2 regions of the Neobacillus sp. NPDC058068 genome follow, and region 2 is predicted to be linked to the other one. Evidence: riboswitches for the same ligand, from Rfam matches in the RefSeq annotation. Region 2 holds a riboswitch; the other holds the start of a gene.
The links. Region 2 has a riboswitch for FMN ahead of ribD (bifunctional diaminohydroxyphosphoribosylaminopyrimidine deaminase/5-amino-6-(5-phosphoribosylamino)uracil reductase RibD). Riboswitches for the same ligand answer to the same signal wherever they lie in the genome.
Positions count from the first base shown of each region.

Region 1 (3,418 bases), on a different contig from region 2:
AAGGATTCACGATTAACACATCTTGGACCATTTGATTTAACTAAAGAAACCAAGGTGCCAGTGGCTCCAAATCTCCGTGATATCCAATAAAATTCAAAAATCAACCGAATAGGTTGATTTTTTTTGAATAAAATTGCTGTGTACTCCAAATTATAACAAGTATGCTCTAGTCCTGATTCCCAAATCCAGATGTTCTAAACCTGATTAAACGAACATATGGTGTGGAAGAGAGCGGTCAAGTTATAAGGAGGAAAAGGGAAATATGCGTGACTACATAAAGAGGTTTTTGATTGCCATCATTATGGCGCTTTGTGTCAGTTTATTGTTCATAGGCGGCAAACATTCGGAGGCTGCGGGTATGCTAGAGACAAAAGAAATGAAGGATCGCTGGATTTGGCCGGCAGATGGTGTTATATCTGATACATATGGAACGAGGCAGGGGAAACATAAAGGAATTGATATTGCAGGGAAAATCGATACTCCCGTGCTTGCTGTTGATGGGGGAGAAGTAGTCAAAGCCTATTATTCTAATACATATGGGAATGTGGTATTTGTTAAACATCCAAATAATTTGGTAACCGTTTATGCCCACTTAAATAAGCGGAATGTACTAACTGGCCAAACGATAAAACAAGGTGAAGTTATCGGTAAAATGGGAAGAACAGGAGTAGCCACCGGAACTCATCTCCATTTTGAGGCCCATCAAATGGAATGGAGATATGATAAAAGGTATGCAATGGATCCGGAAAGGCTCCTCGGAAAAGCAGACGTCGGCGAAGCTGTACAGGGTGGAATCGCAAATATTGGTGATAACGTTTTAGCGGCAAGCTCCCATTTCCATCCGGAAGTTGAAAGCAAACCGCGATCAATTAATTTATCAAATGATGCCGCCTATATCGTTAAACAAGGCGATACCTTGTACTCGATTGCAAAGAAACAAAGGATTTCAATATCGAAAATAAAAGAATTAAACCACCTTACTTCTGATCTGATTAGACCGAAACAAATATTAGTTGTTCACTGAATATAAGTTACCCGTGGCAAATATGTCCACGGGTTTTGTTATGAAAATGTTGAAAAACAAGCCTAAAAGTTGAAACGTGAGATCTTTCGCTTAACAAAATGACGTTTCTCCAGTATAATAAACTTGTAATTTAATATCGATCTATCTTCGGGGCAGGGTGAAATTCCCGATCGGCGGTATTGAGTAGTTAATACTCTAAGCCCGCGAGCCTTTTTAGGCAGGATTTGGTGTGATTCCAAAGCCGACAGTATAGTCTGGATGGGAGAAGATGGAGGTTCTGCAGACGTTCAAAAAATTTTTGCGATTGAACGTTTATTAAGCATGCCTTCGTAAATCTCCCTCGAGAAAATTTCTTGAGGGTATTTTTTTTTACAAGGGCATCTGAATTGCTGAACCTCTCTTCCTTAAGCGATGGATCAAAAAAGGAGAGAGGAAAATGAAGAACACAAGAGTAAAAACTATGGTGACAATTGGAATGCTGAGCAGTATTGCCTATCTGTTAATGCTATTAAATTTTCCATTGCCGCCGTTCCAAGGTTTCTTATTAATCGATTTCAGCGATATCCCCGCATTGATTGCAGCGTTACTCTTAGGACCGATTGCAGGAATATTAGTTGAGTTTTTCAAAAATGTTCTAAATTATATTGCGACTGGAAGTCAAACAGGGATTCCAGTAGGCCATATTGCTAATTTTCTAGCGGGTATTCTGTTTATTTTGCCGACTTATTATTTATACAATAAAATAAAGACGCGAAAAGGCATGACACTTGCTTTAATACTTGGCACAACCACAATGGCGGTTATGATGAGTGTATTAAATTATTTTTTTATACTCCCTGCCTATACGGCCCTCTTACATTATCCTGATCTGCGTAACTATGTGGTACCTGGAATCCTGCCGTTCAATATCATAAAAGGTGTTGTCATGTCGATCGTCTTTATGTTACTGTTCACCCGGATGCAGGCATGGATTAAGAAATTTTCCACAGTGAAAAGTGTATAATTATAGATAAAGCAATCAGGATACCCTCCTGGTTGCTTCTTAAATGAAAAAAATAAAACCCCCGTCGAAGAGGAAGGGGGCTAGTAGCTTAATAATACTTTTTTGACAAAATATTATTCGAATTTAGTTGGATTGCCATCAAATGCTTCGTCGGCAACTTTGATTGAATCAGTTGGGCAGCCTTCAAAAGCATCCATCATATCATCGATTAATACATCTGGAATTTCAACGATACCTTCATTATCGTCAAGAGTTACAAATGCAATGCCTTCATCATCATAATCATAAATATCTGGTGCTGCTGCGCCACATGCCCCGCAAGCGATGCAAGTTTCCTTGTCCACAATCGTATACTTTGCCATGAAAAAAAACCTCCCAGTAATATAACAAAATTATTCTTCCTCGTTTTCCATTGTGAAAATGGAAACGCATTACTCATATCTATTGTAAAACTGTATGAGCAACTTTTCAATAGAAAAATGCTTTTAAATACTATTGTTTGTTTAATTGAATTTAATAAACTTCCACAATTTCGAGCAACGAGAATCATCATTTCATGGTAGAATAAAAGGAAGAAAAAAAGGACATTTTGTCGAGATAATTCGAAAAAGTGTGGGAGGAGAGCTTGGGTGGCGCAATTAGCATCGATAATTCTGTACTGTTTAACACAATTAAACGGAGAACGGACGATATATTCTATCTTTCATCTTTTGAACGGAAAAAAGTCATCCCAAACCATCCAAGATGCTCATTTATTTTCTTTGAAAAACTTTTTTGGAGTATACGAACCTCTAACAAGAGAATCCTTCGAAGACATCATTCAAATGATGCAAGAAAGCGAGTGGATCTATAATTGTGGCGAGCAGCGATTCCTTCCAACGCCCACAGGTAAGTCTTTTTTAGGAAACCATCCATTGCCTAAATATCTAAATGGCTGGGACCATCACTCATTCACTACGCAGTTTTGGGAAAGGCTGAGTTTATTTATACAGGTCACTTCGAATCTTGGTTTCCAGGAATCAAGATACATACCTATCCAAAAAAATAAGCATGTTCATCAATGGCTGAAATCTGTTTTAAAAGAAATCAGAGTACCAAGGAATGAAATGGGGACAATTGTTTATTCCGAGGTAGTGGAATGCTTCAGTGGTGACAATGAAATCGATCCTTCTTTGTTGGTGTTTCGGCTGACAGGTTTTCAACAGATTGGTTTAACGGCATCGCAGGCAGCTAAAAGACTACAGTTGGATTATCATGATTACCATATCGGATTCATTAATACATTACATTACTTGATTCGAAATATTAGCGAAAATGCTAATCGTTTTACGGTTTTAGCCTATTTAATGCAGGATTTAATACAAGAAAATGAATTAACACTTTCTTCAAGG
Region 1 is NZ_JBHVSI010000013.1:163,868-167,285, forward strand. Features, by position in the region: gene ACFVSW_RS16765 (negative regulator of sigma-X activity) at 1-90, shown strand, start outside; gene ACFVSW_RS16770 (peptidoglycan DD-metalloendopeptidase family protein) at 263-1,024, shown strand; FMN riboswitch at 1,164-1,298, shown strand; gene ACFVSW_RS16775 (ECF transporter S component) at 1,461-2,027, shown strand; gene ACFVSW_RS16780 (ferredoxin) at 2,141-2,389, opposite strand; gene ACFVSW_RS16785 (YpbB family protein) at 2,657-3,418, shown strand, end outside.
Region 1: it holds a riboswitch for FMN, as region 2 does, so the genes downstream of both, ACFVSW_RS16775 (ECF transporter S component) here and ribD (bifunctional diaminohydroxyphosphoribosylaminopyrimidine deaminase/5-amino-6-(5-phosphoribosylamino)uracil reductase RibD) in region 2, are expected to answer to the same signal.

Region 2 (3,418 bases):
TCGTTTCAGAACGCTCAAATGCACTAATACCAGTCGTTGTATCTTTGTAATCAATACTAACCGTAAAAGCCGTTTGATGGTTATCTGTATTGTGCTGGACCATCGGATGTAAATCGAGACGTGCCGCTAATTCCTTCGTTATGGGCGTACAGATTAAACCGCGGCCATGTGTAGCCATAAAGTTTATATTCTCCGGTGTTGCATAATCCGCCAGCACCAAGAAATCTCCTTCATTTTCACGGTTCTCATCATCGACCACGATAATAATTTTACCTTTTTTCAAATCTTCAATTGCTTCTTCAATGGTATGAAACACAGTCAAAACACCGCCTTTTCTAAAATCCATTTTGTCGTAAAAAATCCATCGTAATCGGCGAACTCTCTTGCTTGCGCTCCAATTGATGAATAACATATTTTCCAAGCATGTCATTTTCAATATTCACGACATCATGTTCTCTTTTAATCCCTAGTATCGTTTCACTAAACGTGAGGGGAATAAGCGAAACAGTCAGCTGTCTAGGCTGCACATCAAAAATCGTTAAACTGATTCCATCAATCGCTATCGAACCTTTCAGTACGCAATATTTACTCAGTTCTTCTTTGATGCCAATATCAACATATACCGCATTTTCAAGCTTCCTTTTTCGTAAAATGACACCTGTTCCATCCACATGCCCTGAAACGAAATGACCACCAAACCGGCCATTTGCCGGCATCGCCCGTTCCAGGTTGACCACATGACCAATTTGGAACGACTGGATATTGGTTGCCTTCACCGTTTCCGGCATAACATCAACTGTAAATGTGTTGGTTGAAAAAGCGGTGACGGTTAAGCAGACGCCATTTACCGCGATACTATCACCCAAATGAATGTCTTCTACAATTTTTTTCGATTCTAACGTTAACTGCATACTATTGGACCCACTTTTGATCGCTTTGACCTTACCTAAATCTTCTACAATTCCTGTAAACATGATTTACACCTCATTTCAGTACCGACGTTATTTTCAGGTCCTCGCCAATCACTTCTACATGTTGAAATTTCAATTCGTAAGCGTCTGTCATTTGCAGGACATCTAAATCAGCAAACATGGGTACTGCCCTATTCCCGCCGACAATTTTCGGTGCAATATAGGTGATCAATTGGTTTACCAAGCCTGATTTCAAAAAGCTTGCATTGACGGTTTTACCGCCTTCTACATAAAGTTTCATCACCTGACGTTTTCCAAGCTCCGTCAGTAACTCGGTAATGTCGATGGTTGGCTGCGAAAGTTGGATGATTTCTACATGCGGCTGTTGAAAACTAGCAATCCTTTCAGCCGCTGCCTCCGATCCGGTGAAAATCCACGTCTGTGACTGCTCATCCGTAATAACTTTTTTATCGTGCGGCATCGTTAAATGTGTATCTAAAATGATTCGAATTGGTTGTTTTTTCGTCTTGCCAAGCCGATTCGTTAGACTCGGATTATCCGATAAAACGGTCCCAAGACCGACTAAAATCGCATCATACTTCTCGCGGGCATTGTGCACATCTTGTTGCACCTCGCTGCCGGTAATTTTTTCACCACAACCCGTCTGTGCCGTTATCTTGCCATCAAGTGTAATTGCCTGTTTCAATGTCACAAAAGGTTTATTTTGTTGAATGAAATGAAAGAATGCCTCATTTAAAACATCAGCCTGGTCTTTCAAAACACCTGTTTTCACTTCAATCCCAGCGTCTCTCAAAAGAGCAACGCCTTTGCCCGCGACTAAAGGATTAGGATCCATCGAGGCAATGACTACACGTTCCACACCGGATTCTACTAGGGCCATGGCACATGGAGGTGTTTTTCCATAATGACTGCATGGTTCGAGCGTCACATAAACTGTACTTCCTTTAGCCCGATTTCCTGCCATTTGCAATGCATGGACCTCTGCATGCGGGCATCCCGCTTTCAAATGAGCACCGAATCCAATAATTTCTCCATCTTTCACAATCACAGCACCCACAACGGGATTCGGGGCAGTTTGTCCCTCAGCAACTTGCGCCAATTTCAAGGCAAAATCCATATAAAACTCATCCGTCATCTTGATCCCCTCCAATCACGGTTTACAGGAAGCTGGGGACGGTTCTCCTGCTTCCTTCCAAAAATAAAACCCCTTAGAATACGTCACTAAGGGGTTTAGGAGGAGAGTATGGAATAACGGCAGTACTAAATAAGCCTTCTGAAGGTTATTTTTTCTTCAAAAGCTTGATACCATTGCTCATACATCCTTCTCCCATCCAGACTATACTGTCGGCTTTGGATTCACACCAAATCCTGCCTTTATAAAAAGGCTCACGGGCTTAGAATTTCTTCATCACCGTCGATTGGGACTTTCACCCGACCCCGAAGGACATTGCATATGAAATTTTGTTTGGGTTTTATAAAAATAATAAAACCCCATAGATCATCTCTACGGGGTGGTTAGGAGTTTTCGTGTTGTAAGCATCACTAAATAAACCTTCTGAAGTGTGTTTTTCTTCATAAGGAAATAAGGCATGCTCATACGTCCTTCTCCCATCCAGACTATACTGTCGGCTTTGGATTCACACCAAATCCTGCCTTAAAAAAGGCTCACGGGCTTAGAATTTCTTCATCACCGTCGATTGGGACTTTCACCCGACCCCGAAGGACTATTCATATTTATAACATATTATAACACTGTTAGCATTAGAAATCACATTATATGACTAACTTGTAGAAAAAGGGAGATTCCCCCGCTGCTTTAATGATACTTGAATTCTCCATTATGATAAATCTTTTCTTAACTAATCTCATTTTCTCGGACTTTTTCCACCCTCTATTTTCCAACAAATTTCTTCGTAGTTTTATGATAAGAAGCCTAATATTTCAAGGAATACTACATTTTCAATCAAACGATTGATTAGTTTCAAAAAAACTAATCAATCGTTTGATTGAAATCAGATCAAGTGCTTATAAATAAGGGGTTTACAACTTAAAATCAGTAAATATATCGTCGAATATAGGATTCTTCTTGTTTATTTTATGTGCAATTCGTGGCGGAAAATAAGTATCTGCCGCTCATAATACACGTTTCGACAGGTATTCCTATATTTCCGTATTAACTAAACGTTTGATTGAATCATGACTATTTCCTTCTGCCGTTTGGCTTTTTCCCGGGAAATTGATAAAAATAACGTCGAAACCCGCTCGACTTTTTTCATAAAATAGGTCCTCTTATAGAGATTCTAAGTAAATGGAAAAATGAGTCCCCCATTGCTTTAATACAATGAGTGACTCATTCTAAGTCAGAATTTATTGGTCATCTGTTTTTACTGCAGCCTTTTTCAAAGTTCTTTGAAGTTGATAAATTTTCATCATACCAATTAAACCAGCTAATAATGCTCCTAGTAGGACTGATCCAATGATGACGA
Region 2 is NZ_JBHVSI010000014.1:121,035-124,452, forward strand. Features, by position in the region: gene ACFVSW_RS17375 (bifunctional 3,4-dihydroxy-2-butanone-4-phosphate synthase/GTP cyclohydrolase II) at 1-316, opposite strand, end outside; gene ribE (riboflavin synthase) at 336-974, opposite strand; gene ribD (bifunctional diaminohydroxyphosphoribosylaminopyrimidine deaminase/5-amino-6-(5-phosphoribosylamino)uracil reductase RibD) at 985-2,067, opposite strand; FMN riboswitch at 2,248-2,381, opposite strand; FMN riboswitch at 2,529-2,660, opposite strand; gene ACFVSW_RS17390 (LapA family protein) at 3,300-3,418, opposite strand, start outside.